2 regions of the Roseovarius sp. E0-M6 genome follow, and region 2 is predicted to be linked to the other one. Evidence: riboswitches for the same ligand, from Rfam matches in the RefSeq annotation. Region 2 holds a riboswitch; the other holds the start of a gene.
What was found. A riboswitch is a leader RNA that binds a small molecule or an ion and turns the genes downstream of it on or off. The one in region 2 is predicted to bind cobalamin.
Positions count from the first base shown of each region.

Region 1: another riboswitch for cobalamin. It lies ahead of V8359_RS02235 (hypothetical protein); the one in region 2 lies ahead of V8359_RS05600 (TonB-dependent receptor plug domain-containing protein).

Region 1 is NZ_JBAPLA010000001.1:434,877-441,196, forward strand. It holds gene V8359_RS02230 (ATP-dependent helicase) at 1-1,437, shown strand, start outside; cobalamin riboswitch at 1,523-1,721, shown strand; gene V8359_RS02235 (hypothetical protein) at 1,827-2,096, shown strand; gene V8359_RS02240 (TetR/AcrR family transcriptional regulator) at 2,125-2,811, opposite strand; gene V8359_RS02245 (trimethylamine methyltransferase family protein) at 2,839-4,383, opposite strand; gene V8359_RS02250 (cupin domain-containing protein) at 4,577-4,939, shown strand; tRNA gene V8359_RS02255 (tRNA-Ile) at 4,961-5,037, opposite strand; gene purM (phosphoribosylformylglycinamidine cyclo-ligase) at 5,146-6,192, shown strand; gene purN (phosphoribosylglycinamide formyltransferase) at 6,189-6,320, shown strand, end outside.
Region 2 is NZ_JBAPLA010000001.1:1,173,978-1,183,689, forward strand. It holds gene V8359_RS05580 (adenosylcobinamide amidohydrolase) at 1-455, opposite strand, end outside; gene V8359_RS05585 (ABC transporter ATP-binding protein) at 452-1,210, opposite strand; gene V8359_RS05590 (FecCD family ABC transporter permease) at 1,207-2,190, opposite strand; gene V8359_RS05595 (ABC transporter substrate-binding protein) at 2,187-3,056, opposite strand; gene V8359_RS05600 (TonB-dependent receptor plug domain-containing protein) at 3,043-4,863, opposite strand; cobalamin riboswitch at 4,999-5,212, opposite strand; gene V8359_RS05605 (MFS transporter) at 5,604-6,890, shown strand; gene V8359_RS05610 (aspartate aminotransferase family protein) at 6,991-8,364, opposite strand; gene V8359_RS05615 (NAD(P)/FAD-dependent oxidoreductase) at 8,514-9,712, shown strand, end outside.

The DNA of each region.
Region 1 (6,320 bases), 740 kb from region 2:
TACCGCTCGACCGAACATATTCTGGCCGCTGCCGGAGGCGTGATCGCGGGCAACAAGGGGCGGCTTGGCAAAGAGCTTTGGACCGACGCACGGGGCGGTGAGAAAGTGCGCCTGATCGGTCATTGGGACGGTGAGGAAGAGGCGCGCTGGATCGGTGAAGAGATCGAGGCGATGCAGAGCGGCACACGCGGAATGCGGGCCTTTTCGCTGGATGAGATGGCGATCCTCGTGCGAGCCAGCCACCAGATGCGCGCCTTCGAGGACCGGTTCCTGACCATCGGCATGCCTTACCGCGTGATCGGTGGCCCGCGTTTTTATGAGCGCAAGGAAATCCGCGATGCGATGGCCTATTTCCGGCTGGTCGTCTCGCCCGCCGATGATCTGGCGTTCGAGCGGATCGTGAACACGCCCAAACGCGGCCTTGGCGACAAGGCGCAACAGACGATTCAGCGGATTGCGCGTGACAACGGAATATCGCTCGTGGATGGGGCCGCGCAGGCGGTCGAGCAGGGTGCGATCAAGGGCAAGGGCGCGCAGGCACTGGGCAAGCTTGTCGTGGATCTGAGCCGCTGGGGCCGGATGACCGGCGACAAGAGCCTGAGCCATGTGGAGCTTGCCGAGATCATCCTTGACGAAAGCGGCTACACCGAGATGTGGCAAAACGACAAGACACCAGAAGCGCCGGGTCGTCTTGAAAACCTCAAGGAACTGGTCAAGGCCCTGGAAGGGTTTGAAAACCTTGGTGGGTTCCTTGAGCATGTCAGCCTTGTCATGGACAACGAGAGCGACGAGGCCGGTGAGAAGGTCAGCATCATGACCCTGCATGCGGCCAAGGGTCTGGAATTTCCCGCTGTGTTCCTGCCGGGATGGGAAGACGGGCTTTTCCCGTCGCAGCGCAGCATGGATGAGAGCGGCCTCAAGGGCGTCGAGGAAGAGCGGCGTCTTGCCTATGTGGGCATCACGCGGGCCGAAGAGGTCTGCACCATTTCCTTTGCGGGCAACCGGCGGGTCTTTGGCCAATGGCAAAGCGCGCTGCCGTCGCGGTTCATCGACGAACTGCCCGAGGGACATGTCGAAGTCCTGACGCCGCCCGGCCTTTATGGCGGTGGCTATGGCGCGGCGGGGATGGGCGGCGCCTCGAGCGGACTTGATGAGCGCGCGGCCAAGGCCGATGCCTATAATTCACCCGGCTGGCGCAGGCTTCAGGCGCGGGCGAGTGAACGCCCGATCAGCCAACCGCGCGAATCGAAATCGAGCGTCATCGACATGCAGGCGGTGAGCGCACACACGATCGGCCAACGGGTGTTTCACCAGAAGTTCGGCTATGGCACCGTCGAGGGTATTGAGGGCGACAAGCTTGAGATCGCCTTTGAAAAGGCCGGGCCCAAGAAGGTGGTGGCGCGATTTGTCACAGGTGTAGATGATGTGCCATTTTGAGCGTCGTCCACCATATATTGTGTGATCTGGCGCAAAGATTGCCTTCGATGGTCGCAATCAGGACTTGCGCGGTTGTGCGCTTCGGTTAATCTGATTGCCTCAGGGTGCCGTCCCCGCAAGGGGCCGGAGAATTGGGAAGCCGGTGAAAGCCCGGCGCTGCCCCCGCAACGGTAGGAAGGGGCGACAGGCGTAAGACCACTGGACCGCATGGTCCGGGAAGGTGCCCGTCGCAGGCCATCGGCCAACCTTCGAGCCCGGAAACCAGCCTTGGGATAACGTCAAACCGCGGGGGGCGGATAAGGCGGCACATGCCAGACTTATCAAGGCATAAGCCCCCAAATCTCACCTCGCCCCATCCGGCCCGGGGTGTGGCCGGGGAGAAGACAGACATGACGATGACACGTATCCTGAACGGGCTTGAGGACAGCGACGCGCATGGTGCAGAGGCGCGGGCCATGGCGCGGCTTGGGTTTCTTGAATGGGCGTTTGCCGCCGAAGGGCAGGTGACACCACAAGTGGCGCGCGACGCGCTTGCGCATCCGGCGGCGCAGCGGGCGGAAAGCGATGCCGCGCAGGCCTTCGTAGGGTATCTGCGAGAAGCGACACGGGCGTTTTCAGCAGCGCGCGGACGCCGGGGTCGAATGCGCGCTATTCACTGAATATCTTTTGAACGCAGATGGTTGAGGGCTATTTCGCATGTTTCTCGGCATAGGTCACGGCCTCATCGACCTCGGCCTGTGACGGATGGCGACCGGTGAAGCCATAGAGATAGCCCGCAACCCGTCCCTGACGGTCGGCCAGCGGTTCATCTATATCGAGCGCATAATAGCCAATCTGCTGATAATACAGGATGCGGGCGCGGATGTCGGCCTCGTCCGCGGGGTAGCCATGGCGCTCGAACATGGACTGGATCGCGGCCTGACGGATCGCGTCATTCGCGGCCATCTTGGCGTGAACGGTGGCATCGCGGCGTGACCACTCGCGAATAGCGAAGTCAAGTTTCTGTTGAAAAAGCAATGGGTTAATAAAGCATCTGAAAAACTGAGCCACCGCTTGCGTGATGGCGGCGGCGGGCAAGTCGCAATGCGCCACGAGCTGGGCCGTGGTGGCGGATTCCCAGTCTGCCAGAAGCGCGTCGAGCAGATCCTGACGGGAGATGAAATACCAGTAGAAGCTGGAGCGCGAGACGCCGAGCCGACGGCCGAGCGTGAGGATCTTGACCTCGCTCACGCCGTCCTCGATCAGCACCTTTCGCGCCGCATCAAGCCAGTCCTGACGGCTGACCTTGGCGTGGGGCGCGGGGCCGGTGTCGGGGGCATTTTCGCTGTCGGTATCCACGTCGGTATCCACGTCGGTATCGCGTCGGTGCGTCATATCGGGATGCACCCCACGTCGAAAGGTTCAACTTTCGGGCGCGGCGCCGCCCGCACGGGTAAGCCGCGCCACGCGGTCGCGGAACGCTTCCAGCCGGTCGGGATCGCAGATCGGGTCGGGGGCCGCATGCACGATCTCTTGCCACTTGGCGGTGGCGCGGGCCGACGCATCGAGCGCGCCGCGTTCGGTCCATGTGCCGAAATTCGACAAATCCCCGATGAGCGGTTCGTAGAATTCGGTCTGATAACGCTCCATCGTATGCGCCGCACCGAAGAAATGGCCGCCGGGCTTAACCTCGGCCAATGCGTCCAGGCCGATTTCCGCGTCGCCGGCTTGGGCTCCGGCGCAAAGCTCGGCGACCATCTGGAGCACTTCGAGATCGGTGATGAGCTTTTCGTAGGAGACGGTGAGCCCGCCTTCGAGCCAGCCGGCGGAGTGGACCACCACGGTGGCCCCGGCAAGGAAGCACCCCCAATTGCCGAACTGGGTTTCATTCGCGGCCTGCGCATCGTTGATGTTGGCGGCGGACCCGGAGGCGCAGCGCCACGGCAGCCCCAGCTTGCGCGCCAGTTGCCCCGCCGCGAGCGAGGCGCGGAAATGCTCGGGCGTGCCAAAGGCCGGGGCGCCCGACTTCATGTCCACGTTCGAGGTGAAGGTGCCATAGCAGACCGGCGCGCCGGGGCGGGCCAATTGCGTGAGGGTGATCGCGGCCAGTGCTTCGGCATGACTGAGGGTGATCGCGCCCGCCACGGTGATCGGTGCCATGGCCCCCATCAGCGTGAAAGGCGTCACGATCGAGACCTGCCCCGCGCGCGCGAAATCGATCAGCCCCTGCGCCATAGGGATGTCGAGCGTGCGCGGGGAATTGGTGTTGATGATCGTGTAACAATGCGACTCTGCGGTAAATTCATCATCGCTGAGACCGCGGAAGTCCTGAAGGAGTTCAAAGCTTTGCCTGACCTGCGGCGTGCCGCGCGAGAAGACGAAGGGGAGCTTGTCGGTCAGCGAGAATTGCGCGTCCAGCGTGGCGTAGTGGCGCAGATGTATCGGCACGTCCTGCGGCTCGATCAGGGGCGGGATCATGTGCAGGACATCGAACGCCTGTGTGAGCTTCAGCAACTCCCGGAAATCGGTTTCCGTGCCGGGGCGTCGGCCACGGGTGAGGTCGGTCGCGTGGGGGGCGCCTGCGCCCGGCTGAAACACCATGCGGCCCAGTTCGAGCGTGAGGTCACGGTCGCGGCTGGCGGCGCGGCATGTGATGCTGCGGGGCGCGATGGCAAGCGCCGCCTCGACGATGTCGCGGCCCAGATAGACCATTTCGCTATCTTCATCGACATGCGCCCCGGCGCGGGCGAGAATCGTCCGGGCCTCGGGGAGTAGCACCTTGATTCCGAGCCGTTCGAGCACATCGAGCGCGGCCTCGTGCATCGCCTCGATCCGGTCGTCGGAAAAGACGTTCATGGTGGGAAAGGGGTTGCGCAGGTTGCGGTAATCGACCGTGCGGGCCGAGGTCTCGGCGGCGGCGTGCTTGGCGCGGCGGCCCCGGCGACGAGTTGGGGTGTCGAGCGTCATGATGGCCCTCTTTGGTGAGTCGCCACGACTCTAGACACATGTGTCCAGTGCGCCAAGAAAATTCAGTCGGCTTGCGCGCGTCCGGGTAATGCCGGAGGATGGCATTTTGCGGTATCGTCGCGCGGTGAAACCGTCCCTTAGCGGTTCGGGAATAGCTTCACGATGTGCGCAACAGGACTGGAAAGGACAGTGTATGATCAATTTTGAAACCTTCGGCGATCTGGCCGGTGTCGATGTGGGCCCCTTCGGACCGAAACCCACCACGCTGACAGAAGGTCAGGAGGAGGCGGCGGTCAAACTGTGGAGTTCGGCGGACGGGCACACGACGATCGGGGTCTGGGAGTGCACGCCCGGTCATTTCACCGCGGATCGGACCAAGGCGGGAGAATATTGCCACATCGTCTCGGGTCGTGCGACGGTGCGCGACAGCGACGGATCGCGTGAGCGCGAAATCGGGCCGGGTGATCTTTTGATCCTGCCCCAAGGGTGGACGGGTGAGTGGATCCTGCACGAGCACATGCGCAAGCTTTTCGTGATCAGCGCCTCGCCGCAGTGATCGAAAAAGCGGTGGCGGAAATGGTAGGCCCGGAGGGACTCGAACCCCCAACCAAAGCGTTATGAGCGCTCTGCTCTAACCAGTTGAGCTACAGGCCCGCCTGCCTTGCCTCCTAGGGGCAGGCGGAACCTGCGTCAAGGCTTTGACGATTGCGGGGGTGCGGTCTATCGGATAGAGGCAGGCCAGATCGGACGAGAGGGCACGGTATGAGCCAGAAGAAGAACGGCATCACCTATGCGGATGCGGGCGTCGACATAGATGCGGGCAATGCGCTCGTGGATCGGATCAAGCCAGCGGCGAAGCGCACGACACGCCCCGGTGTCATGTCCGGGCTTGGTGGTTTTGGTGCGCTTTTCGATCTCAAGGCGGCCGGATATTCCGATCCGGTTCTGGTGGCCGCCACCGACGGGGTGGGCACCAAGCTTCGTATCGCGATTGACACGGGGCATGTGGACGGCGTCGGGATCGACCTTGTCGCGATGTGCGTCAATGACCTTGTGTGTCAGGGAGCCGAGCCGCTTTTCTTTCTGGATTATTTCGCGACCGGGCGGCTTGAGACCGAAAGCGCGGCGCGCATTGTCGAAGGCATCGCCGAGGGATGTGTGCGCTCGGGTGCCGCGTTGATCGGGGGGGAGACCGCCGAGATGCCGGGCATGTATCCCGATGGCGATTTTGACCTTGCGGGATTTGCCGTGGGCGCGATGGAGCGCGGTGCCGCTCTTCCCGAGGGCGTGGGAGAGGGCGATGTCCTTCTGGGTCTGGCGAGCGATGGGGTGCATTCGAACGGATACAGTTTGGTGCGGAAAATTGTCGAGATGTCGGGCCTTGGCTGGGGGGCTGACTGCCCTTGGAGCGACGGCACGCTTGGTGAGGCGCTGCTGGCCCCGACGCGGCTTTATGTGACGCAGGCGCTTGCCGCGGTGCGCGAGGGTGGGGTTCATGCGTTGGCCCATATCACCGGCGGTGGCCTCACCGAGAACCTGCCGCGTGTCCTGCCCGAGGGATTGGGCGCGCGCATCGACCTTGGGTCATGGGCTCTGCCGGGGGTGTTTCAATGGCTGCGCCAAGAGGGCGGCATGGATGAGGCGGAAATGCTCAAGACCTTCAACTGTGGCATCGGCATGATCCTCGTGGTCGAGGCGGGGCGCGCTGACGCGCTCACCGCGCTCTTGGAAAACGTGGGTGAGGGTGTGACGCGGCTCGGTCACGTGGTGAGTGGTGAAGGCGTGACCTATGAGGGCGCGTTGAGATGACCGAGCGGGTCGCCATCCTGATTTCGGGCGGCGGATCGAACATGGCCGCGCTTATCGACAGTATGGCCGAAGAGGGGCATCCGGCCGAGCCCGTGCTTGTCGTTTCGAACAACCCTGAGGCGGGCGGG
Region 2 (9,712 bases):
ATCACCGCCGCGGTGCGGGCCTCGACCGCGATACTCATCGCCTCGAGCAACGCCGCATCGGTCAGCCGCCGGTTAAGCCGGATCGCCACATTGATCGTGCCCCAGTCCTGCCCCGTGCGGTCCATCCGCGCGCCCACCCGCTCGGCATTGGAAAGCCCAACGGTGGTGACCACATCTGCCCGCGTCGCCGCGGCCGTCGCCTGCGCGACATGATACCGGCTTACGTCGCGCGACGTGAGAAACGCCACCGCATCCGAGGCATTCCGCGCCTCAAGCTCCTGTGCGAACCAGCGCGTCACATCCAGGTCTACCGGCAGATCGGCATTGCGCACCTCACGCCAGACGATACGGCGCGCATCGGCGAAACCGGGCCGATTGATCGCCCAGCTCAGAACGCGCATCTCGGACCCAAGATCAAAGTCCAACCATGGCCGATTCAGCGACACGCCTTTCATCTCAGCACCTCCAGTGGCTGATAAACAGGGCCGTGTTCCGTCTCTCGGTACCATGCGCTGATTCCGAAGACCTCCGCGATCCGCTCAGGCGTCATGACCTCGGCCGGCGGACCATCCGCGACAAGCCGCCCCTCGCTCAGCAATAGAAGCCGGGTGCAATGACGCACCGCAAGGCCCAGATCGTGCAGCGAAACAAGCACGGATCGCCCCTGCCCGGCGAGGGCGACGAATGTCTGCATCGTGGCGATCTGATGCGCCGGATCAAGGCCCGCGATCGGTTCATCCGCCATAAGAAGCGGCGTGCCCTGCGCCAGCGCACGGGCAATCAGGACGCGCGTCTGTTCGCCCCCCGAAAGTTCGGTCGCGGGCCGGGTTCGCAGATGAGATAGCTCCATCCCCACAATGGCCCTGTCTATGGCCGCGCGATCCGCCGGGCCCGGGCGTTGACCGGCACCAAGATGCGGCAAACGGCCAAGCGTCACCACGGTTTCGACACTCACCGGCCAGGCGATCTCACGCGATTGCGGCATCCACGCGACGCTGCGCGCGCGGTCGGTCGCAGACAGCTCCGCAAGCGAGCTGCGCCCCCCGTGCGGCAACAAACCCAAGGCCGCCCGCATCAGTGTCGTCTTGCCCGCGCCATTGGGACCGATCAAGCCGATCACCTCACCCTCGTTCAATTGCAAGGAGATGTCGTGGAACACGTTCCGCCCTCCCCGCGTGACCGAAAGCGTCTCAAGCGTCAGAAGGCTCATATCCGGGCCCTCCGCGTCTTGACGATCAGATGCAGGAAAAGCGGCGCACCGATGATGGCTGTCAGCACTCCAAGCTTCAGGTCCCGTTCGGGCAGGATAAGTCGAACCGCGATATCAGCCGCCAACAACATGACCGCACCGCCAAGGGCCGACGCCCAGAGAAGGCGCGAAGGCCGCGCACCCACCAGCGGCCGCAGAAGATGCGGAACCACCAACCCAACAAAACCAATAGCGCCCGCCACCGCAGTGCCCGCCCCCACCACACAGGCCGTGCCGACAATCAGCATGAGCCGCAGCCGCATGAGGTTAATCCCCATCGCTTCCGCCGCGTCCTCGCCCAGTGTCAACGCATCCAGCCCCCGGCCAAGTGCCATCAGAAGCCCAAGGCCCATCCCCATGAACGGCAGAATGATCCAAACATGGGTCATGGACCTGTCGGCGAGCGACCCCATCATCCAGAACACGATTTCGCTCGCGGCGAAGGGGTTTGGCGACAGGTTCAGCACCAGGGACGTGAACGCGGCGGCCAGCGCCGAAATCGCGATTCCGGCAAGGATCAGCGTAAGCGAGGTGCCGCGCGGTCCCGCAAGCGCAAGGATCAGCAGGACCGCCGCCAGCGCACCGGCAAGCGCCGCCAAAGGCAGGGCAAGCGCGAACATCGCCGCAAACCCCGTCTGAAGCGCCAGAACAGCACCGAAAGCGGCCGACCCCGACACGCCAATCAGCCCCGGTTCGGCCAGCGGGTTGCGCAGATACCCCTGCATTGCCGCCCCGGCAAGGCCAAGACTGCCCCCGATCAGCACCGCAAGGATGGCGCGCGGCAGGCGGATTTCACGCATGATCATCGGCAAAGGCCCCTCGCCCCCGCCCATAAGAGCGCGCAGGCTCTCGGCCCAACCCACCTGCGCCGGCCCCACCATGAGCGAGCCCGCAAAAAGAAGCGCCACGACACACGCAAGAGGGACCAAGACCCGCGTCATTCGTCCGTGCCCTTGAGCGGGCCGAGCGCGTTGCGTGCTTGAGCCAGTTCCTCGATCGCGCGCAACACGAACGGCGTGCCGCAGACCCAATCACTGTCAGTCATCGCCGCCGTGCCGTTTGCGCCGCGCAACTCCTTGACCACAGGATGTTGCAGAATGGCTTCCGACCGCGACGCGCCGGGATATTTTTGCGCGGTGATCACGATATCGGGGTCAAGCGCCGCCAAAACCTCAAGCGGCATCCGCGCGCCCGACGCATAGCCGGCACGCAGAGCGGCATTTTCAAATCCCGCCGCCTCAAGGATATCGCCCGCCAGCGTCTGACCGCCCAAGGTATACCCATTGGCATAATAGAGCACCGCTTCGGGACGCGGGCCATCCCCAGCCCGAAGTTCGGTCAGACGGGACTCGAACTCGTCGATCATGGTCTGCGCCGCGTCCTCACGGCCCAGCACCGATCCCATCTTGGCGATCCGCGCCGCCACTTGGTCCAGACCTCTGGTCGTGTCGAAAATCGCCACCGGGATCCCCAAGCGGCGCAGCATTTCAACAGTTGCAAGATTGGTATATTGTCCGGCCAGCACAAGGTCGGGCTGCATCAGGTAGATTTCTTCGGCCAGTCCATGATTGACGCGATAGGCGCGCGCCTCCTCGACCATGGGGGACATCAGCGGATCCTGCGCGATGTCCGAGATCGAATAAAGCTGACCCTCTGCCGCCAGCATCATGGCAAGCTGATCTGTGCAAAGATTCATCGACACCACGCGCTCGGGCGTCCCGGCTGCGGCATCTGCCGCATAGCCTGTCGCGGCACCGGCCACCAAGGCCAGCGCCGCGAAACGGCCTATGATCTCAGAAGGACGCACGGACCCCGACGAACGCTGTGCGCCCCGGTGTGTTGAACCCGCCGGCCGTCTCGTAATCCTCGTCAAAGAGGTTCTCGACACGCAGATAGGCCTCGGCCCGGTCGGTCACGGCGAAGGTCACACCCGCCCCGACCAGTGTATAGTCCCCGACCTTGTTGTTGGCGGGGGCAAAGGCGCTTGGCACGATATCAGCGACGTGACGGATATCGGCCTCGGCTGTGACGCGCTCACCGATCTCACCCGTGATGCCCAGCGTGACATCATGCTTGGGCGTCCGCGTCAGGCGCGCACCGTTCGTTTCAGCATCGGTATAGGTATAGTTGCCATAGACCGTGACTGCGCCGTTCAGAGCATATTCCCCCGAAAGCTCGATCCCTTTGGACGTGGTCGTGCCCGGCACCTGATTATAGCAGCCGAAACCGCTGCCACAGGCCACGGCGGTCGTGTCGAACTGGATCAGATCGTCGATTTCGGTGTGAAACAGGGTTGCCTTGACAAAGCCCGCGTCGCCAAAGCGTTTTTCGACGCCCAACTCGTAGCTGATGCTCTCTTCGGGTTCCAGGGTAGGATCGCCAAATCCGCTGAACCGCTCAAAAAGCGAAGGCGCGCGAAACCCTGTTCCGGCCACCGCGCGAAAGGCGAGATCCTGAACCGGGCGCCACACAGCGGCGATACGGCCCGTCGTCTTGCCGCCGAAATCGGATTCGTCGTCATGGCGTATCGCGGCCGAAACATCCAACGCATCCGAAGGGCTGAACAGAAGTTCGGCCTGCACCGAATTTGTGTCGTTATCGCCCACGGCCCCGGCCTGAAACTCTTCCTCGGTCCGGTCGAACCCGAAGTTGAAGGTGGTCGTCGGGCTGATCTCATAGCTGCCCAGATATGAGAATTGGCGGCGTTCTCCGTCAAAACGGGGGGTAAAGCCGCCCGGATCACGGCGTGCGATATCAAAAAACGCAAAGCTCAGGGTATGGGTGACCGGTCCGGTGCGGACCTCGCCAAAGACGCGATATCCGGTTTCCTCGGTATCGACCTCGCCGCTGTTGTTGGTCGCAGAGCGGTCAATCTCAACCGACCCGTCGCGATAGAAAGCTGTGGCGCCCAATGTCACGTTGTCGCTCAGGTCATATTCGCCATAAAGGATGAGCGTATCCTGTTCGAAGCCGTCTTTTTCCGGGTCTCCCGCCCGTGCCGAAATTCCTTCTGAGGTGGTGCGCCCGTAGGTCAGCGCAATCTCGCCCCGCACACTCTTGACGCCCATGTTGAGCGTGCCCTGATACGTCTCGTTGCCTCCGGCTTCGGCCGTGAAGTCCCCGGAAAAGCCAAGCTCTTGCGGGCGATAGCTGGTGATGTCGATCAGCCCGGCTATGGCTTCGGAACCGTAAAGCGCGGATTGCGAGCCCTTGAGCACCTCGATGCGGCTGATCCCCGAGGGCGTGAGCCCGCCGAAATTGAACTGGTTCTGCACGCCCGAAGGGTTCGCCACGTCGATGCCATTGACCCGCACACTGACATAGCGGGCCGGCAGGCCGCGAATCTGGATGTTGCTGGACGCGCCCAACCCGCCATTCGCGGTCGAGCTGACGCCCGGCAACCGGTCAAGCCGGTCAATCACGGTCGTGTCCGTGGTGCTCAGTTTCTCGGCGTCGACCACATTGACCGATGCGCCGCTGCGCTCGGCTTCGATGGGCGAAAGGCTTCCCGACACGACGATCGTATCAAGGTCGAATGCCTCTTGTGCCGTTGCCGGCTGCATGAATGTGATGGCTGTTGTGCCCATGAGGGCCGCAAATGTCTTGCGTGTCATGTCCTGTAGTCCCTTCCGATCGCCGCGCGGGCGATTGACTTGTGTATATCTGCGGAAAGGATTCAGGGCTCCCGCAGACGGTGCGATTGCCACCACTACGGAAAGGTCCGTTATCCACGGCGCGCCCCGCGCCCGGATAGGGTGATCACCTCGGCAGGTCTCCTGACTTGCGGGTCAACGCTTGGCCGGGTCTTCCCACCACGCCCAAGACGCGGCAGTGACATACATCCGGCTTCGCTCACCGCCTACAGTTGCGGGGGCAGTCGCGGAATTGGCGCATTTGCATGCACCGCACCGCGTTCCCTATTACCCGGACATATGCGCCCGGACCGAAGCTCCCCGGCTTTAGCGCGAGTCCTGTCACGAGGAAAGAGAAAATTCGGGTCATATGGCTCCTACGATAGGCCCCGGTCCCGGATGAACGCCGATTTGTTCCGCGCGTCATGGCAAGGCCGATACGCCTGAAAGGCCGGTATCGGGTGCGGTGGTTTCACCTTCGCGCCACGCTCTCCTTCAATGCCGCATTCGCCCCCGGTCACTGCAAGAAGGGGCGCAAAACAGGCAGGAACGGTCCACTCTGCACAGTTTCTACGCATCTAATAAGATCATTGACGGTATGGGCTGCGTGGTGTCGCAAAATGTATCTTGTCCATGTGCGAATCCGTATACTGCAGTGCAGCATGTGCGCAGAGCTTGCACCGATCCAGTGACCACAGGAACCTCGCAAAGGCGGGCCTTTCATGATCAAGTTGTTATCCGGAGTTTGGGCTCTTCTTCTCGGCATCGTGCTTATCATGCTGGGAAATGGCATGCATTTTACCCTGATCGGCCTGCGCGGCGGGATCGAGGGGTTTTCGGCATCTGAGCTGGCTGTTGTCACGTCGGGGTATTTTCTGGGCTTCCTGTCGGGCGCGCGCTTTACTCCGGTTTTGATACAGCGTGTCGGACATGTGCGTGTCTTCGCCGCGCTCGGCAGCTTCATGTCGGCGGGCCTGATCGCACTGCCGCTCCTGACCGAGCCATGGGCATGGACCTTGCTCAGGATACTTGTCGGCTTCTGCATGTCGGGCATCTATGTCACGGCCGAAAGCTGGCTCAATGACGCCTCCACAAATGAAACGCGCGGCAAGGTGCTCTCGGCCTACATGATCGCGCAGACGCTCGGGATCATCGGGGCACAAGGGCTCTTGACGCTGGGCGATGCCGCAACGTCGGCGCTGTTCATCGCGGCCTCGATACTGGTGTCGATTTCGTTCGCGCCGATCCTGTTGTCGGTCACGCCGGTGCCGATCGTCGAAGTCGCGCGCCCGATGTCGCTGAAGAATCTCTTCGTGGGCTCGCCACTTGGCACGGTCGGGATTTTTCTGTTGGGAAGCGTCTACGCGACACAATCCGGCATGGGCGCAGTATTCGGCAGTCAGATCGGGCTTACAGCATCGCAAATCGCCTTGTTCGTCGCGATGCTGTTTGCCGGGGCACTGCTTCTGCAATACCCGATCGGATGGCTGTCGGACCGGATGGATCGCCGTAAGCTGATCTTCGGGGCGGCCACGCTGGGCGCGGTCTCCTGCGCCATAGGATGGATCAGCGGCGATGGGCTATGGGCCCTGATGGCCGCCGCCTTCTTTGCCGGTGGGGTCACGACGCCGCTTTATGCGCTGTTTCTGGCCTACACGAACGACTCCCTCTCGGCCGAGGACATGCCCGCCGCATCGGGTGGCCTTGTCTTTACCTTTGGCTTGGGGGCCATCGTGGGCCCGCTCGTGACCGGTTGGACGATGCAATGGCGCAACCCTCATGCGTTTTGGCTGACGCTTGGCACGACATTCGCCGTGATCGCGATTTATGCGCTTTACCGGATGACGCAACGCGCGACGGTGCCCGTCGAGGAGACGGAAAGCTACCTGAACATGCTGCCCACCGCCTCGACCGTGGCCGTTGAGGCCGCGGGCGAATGGGCCGCCGAACAGGCCGAAGCCGAGCGCAACGAAGAGGCCGCGTCATCGTCCGGGTCTGACCAAAGCTGACCTATGGCGGCGCGGGCCTGCGCCCGTCGCGCGGCCGCCGACACGCAAAAGGGCCGGATCGCTCCGGCCCTTGTCATTGGTTCGGATCTATCGGGCAGGCTCAGCCGAGAACAGTCTCGACGGCGCGCTTTGTGGCGGCGACCACCGTATCGGCCTCCTCCTTGGTCAGGCAGAAGGGAGGTGCGAACCCAAGGATATCCCCCTGCGGCATCGCCCGTGCGATCACGTTGTCCTGCTCCAGAAGCTTTGCCGACACCTGCGGACCGATCTTCTGCGACGGATCAAAGAATACGCGATCGTTGCGGTCCTTGACGAATTCAACCGCGCAAAGCATCCCTTCGCCGCGCACGTCGCCGACATGGGCATGGTCCCCCAGCGCGCTCTGCATCTCGGCATTGAGATAGGCGCCCACCTCACCGGCATTCTGCACAAGGTTCAACTCGTCGATCAGCCGCAGGTTCGCCACCCCCGCCGCCGCGCCGATGGGGTGCGCCGAATAGGTCCAGCCATGCCCGATGGGGCCGTTTTCATCCGTGCCCTGCTCAAGCACTTTCCAGACCTTGTCGCCCACGATCGACCCCGAAAGCGGCGCATAGGCCGAGGTGAGGCCCTTGGCGATGGTGATGATGTCGGGCGCGATCCCGTAATGGTCCGACCCGAACATCGTGCCAAGCCGGCCAAACCCCGTGACCACCTCGTCGGCGATAAGCAGGATGTCATGCTTTTTCAGAACCGACTGAATTGCGGCCCAATAGCCTTCGGGCGGCGGCACGATGCCCCCGGTACCCAGAACCGGCTCGGCCACGAAGGCAGCGATGGTGTCCGCGCCCTCTCGCTCGATCATCGCCTCAAGTTCGGAGACGCAATGGGCGACGAACTCTTCCTCCGTCTGATCCAGATCGTTGCGGCGGAAATAATACGGCGCTTCGGTGTGGAGCACCTGCTCGACCGGCAGGTCGAACTTCTTGTGGAAAAGCTCGAGCCCGGTCAGCGACCCTGTGACAAGACCCGACCCGTGATAGCCCCGCCAGCGCGAGATGATCTTCTTCTTCTCCGGGCGGCCCAGAATGTTGTTGTAATACCAGACAAGCTTCACGTTCGTCTCGTTCGCATCGGACCCGCCAAGGCCGAAATACACCTTGGACATCCCTTGCGGCGCGCGGTCGAGGATCATCTTGGCCAGAGTGATGCTCGCCTCGGTGCCATGGCCGACATACGAATGGTAATAGGCCAGTTCACGCGCCTGCGCGGCAATCGCATCTGCGATCTCCTCGCGGCCATATCCCACGTTGACACAATAAAGCCCCGCGAACGCATCCAGAAGTTTGGTGCCATCGCGATCCTCGATATGCGCGCCGCTGGCGGTGCGGATGATCCGCGCCGCGCTTTCCCCACGCGCGTGCTGTGCCAGATGGGTCGAAGGGTGAAAAAACGCCTCGCGGTCCCACTGTTCAAGTTGATCGTTTTTCAGCATGTCACATTCTCCGCCTGACCGTGATTATCGCCAAGCCCTAGCCGATTTAAAGTCCCACTGCCACCCCTGCGCACAGGGTCACGCGTGCCATTGTCAACCGCGCGGTGCCGCCCTACGGTCACGTATATTCGCAATCATAGGAAATAATAATGTCCGACCCCGCCACGGATGCGTCGATCTGGCTTCCCGACTGGACGGCGGCCCCCTATTGGCACGAGGCCGCGCCAGCGGAAACCACGGACGCGAGCCCGCTTGCGCAGGAGACAGACGTGCTGATCGTGGGGTCCGGTTATACCGGCCTCAACGCCGCGATAGAAACTGCTGGCGCCGGTCGTGATACTCTTGTTCTGGACAAGGACGCACCGGGGCACGGGTGCAGCACCCGCAACGGCGGCCAGATCGGCCACAGCATCAAGCCCGGCTTCGAAACTCTCGCCCGCCGCCACGGGGCCGACCGGGCACAGGCCATTCTGGATGAAAGCCGCACCGCCCTTCACTGGATTGAAGACCGTATTGGCACGCTCGGCATTGACTGTGATTTCAACCGAGCCGGGCGCTTTCACGCCGCACACTCGCCGCAAATCTACGAGGCACTCGCCCGTCACGCCGAGGCAAGCACTCATACCGACGGCACCGAGGCATTCGCGGTTCCACGCGCCGAGCAGCGCCGGGAACTGGGCAGCGATCTCTATCATGGGGGCGTGGTCTATCCGCAGGATGCGGGGCTTCACCCCGCACGCTATCACCAAGGCCTGCTGAAGGCGGCGCGCGACGCGGGGGCGCAGATCACCGGCCACTGTGGCGTCACCGCCATCGCGCGCACCGCCCGGGGCTTTGACGTCCAAACCACCCAAGGCACGGTGCATGCCCGTGACGTGATCGTCGCCACCAACGGCTATACCGGCACCGCCACGCCATGGCTGCGGCGCCGCGTCATTCCCATCGGCTCGTATATCATTGCCACCGAAGAGCTGCCTGCCGATCTGATGGACCGGCTCTTTCCAACCGACCGCGTGATCAGCGACACCCGGAAGGTCGTCTATTACTACCGCCCCTCGCCCGATCGCCGCCGCGTGATCTTCGGCGGGCGCGTCTCGGCGGGCGAAACAGACCCCGCCCTCAGCGGCCCACGCCTCCACGAGGAAATGCGCACGCTTTTCCCCGAGTTGCAGGGCACGCGCATCTCGCATTCATGGCTGGGGCACGTTGCCTATACCTTCGACGAAGTGATGCATGTCGGGCGGCATGAGGGCGTGCATTACGCGATGGGTTATTGCGGCACCGGCGTCTCGATGGCCTCCTATCTCGGGATGCGGCTCGGACAGAAAGTTCTGGGCACGCCCGAAGG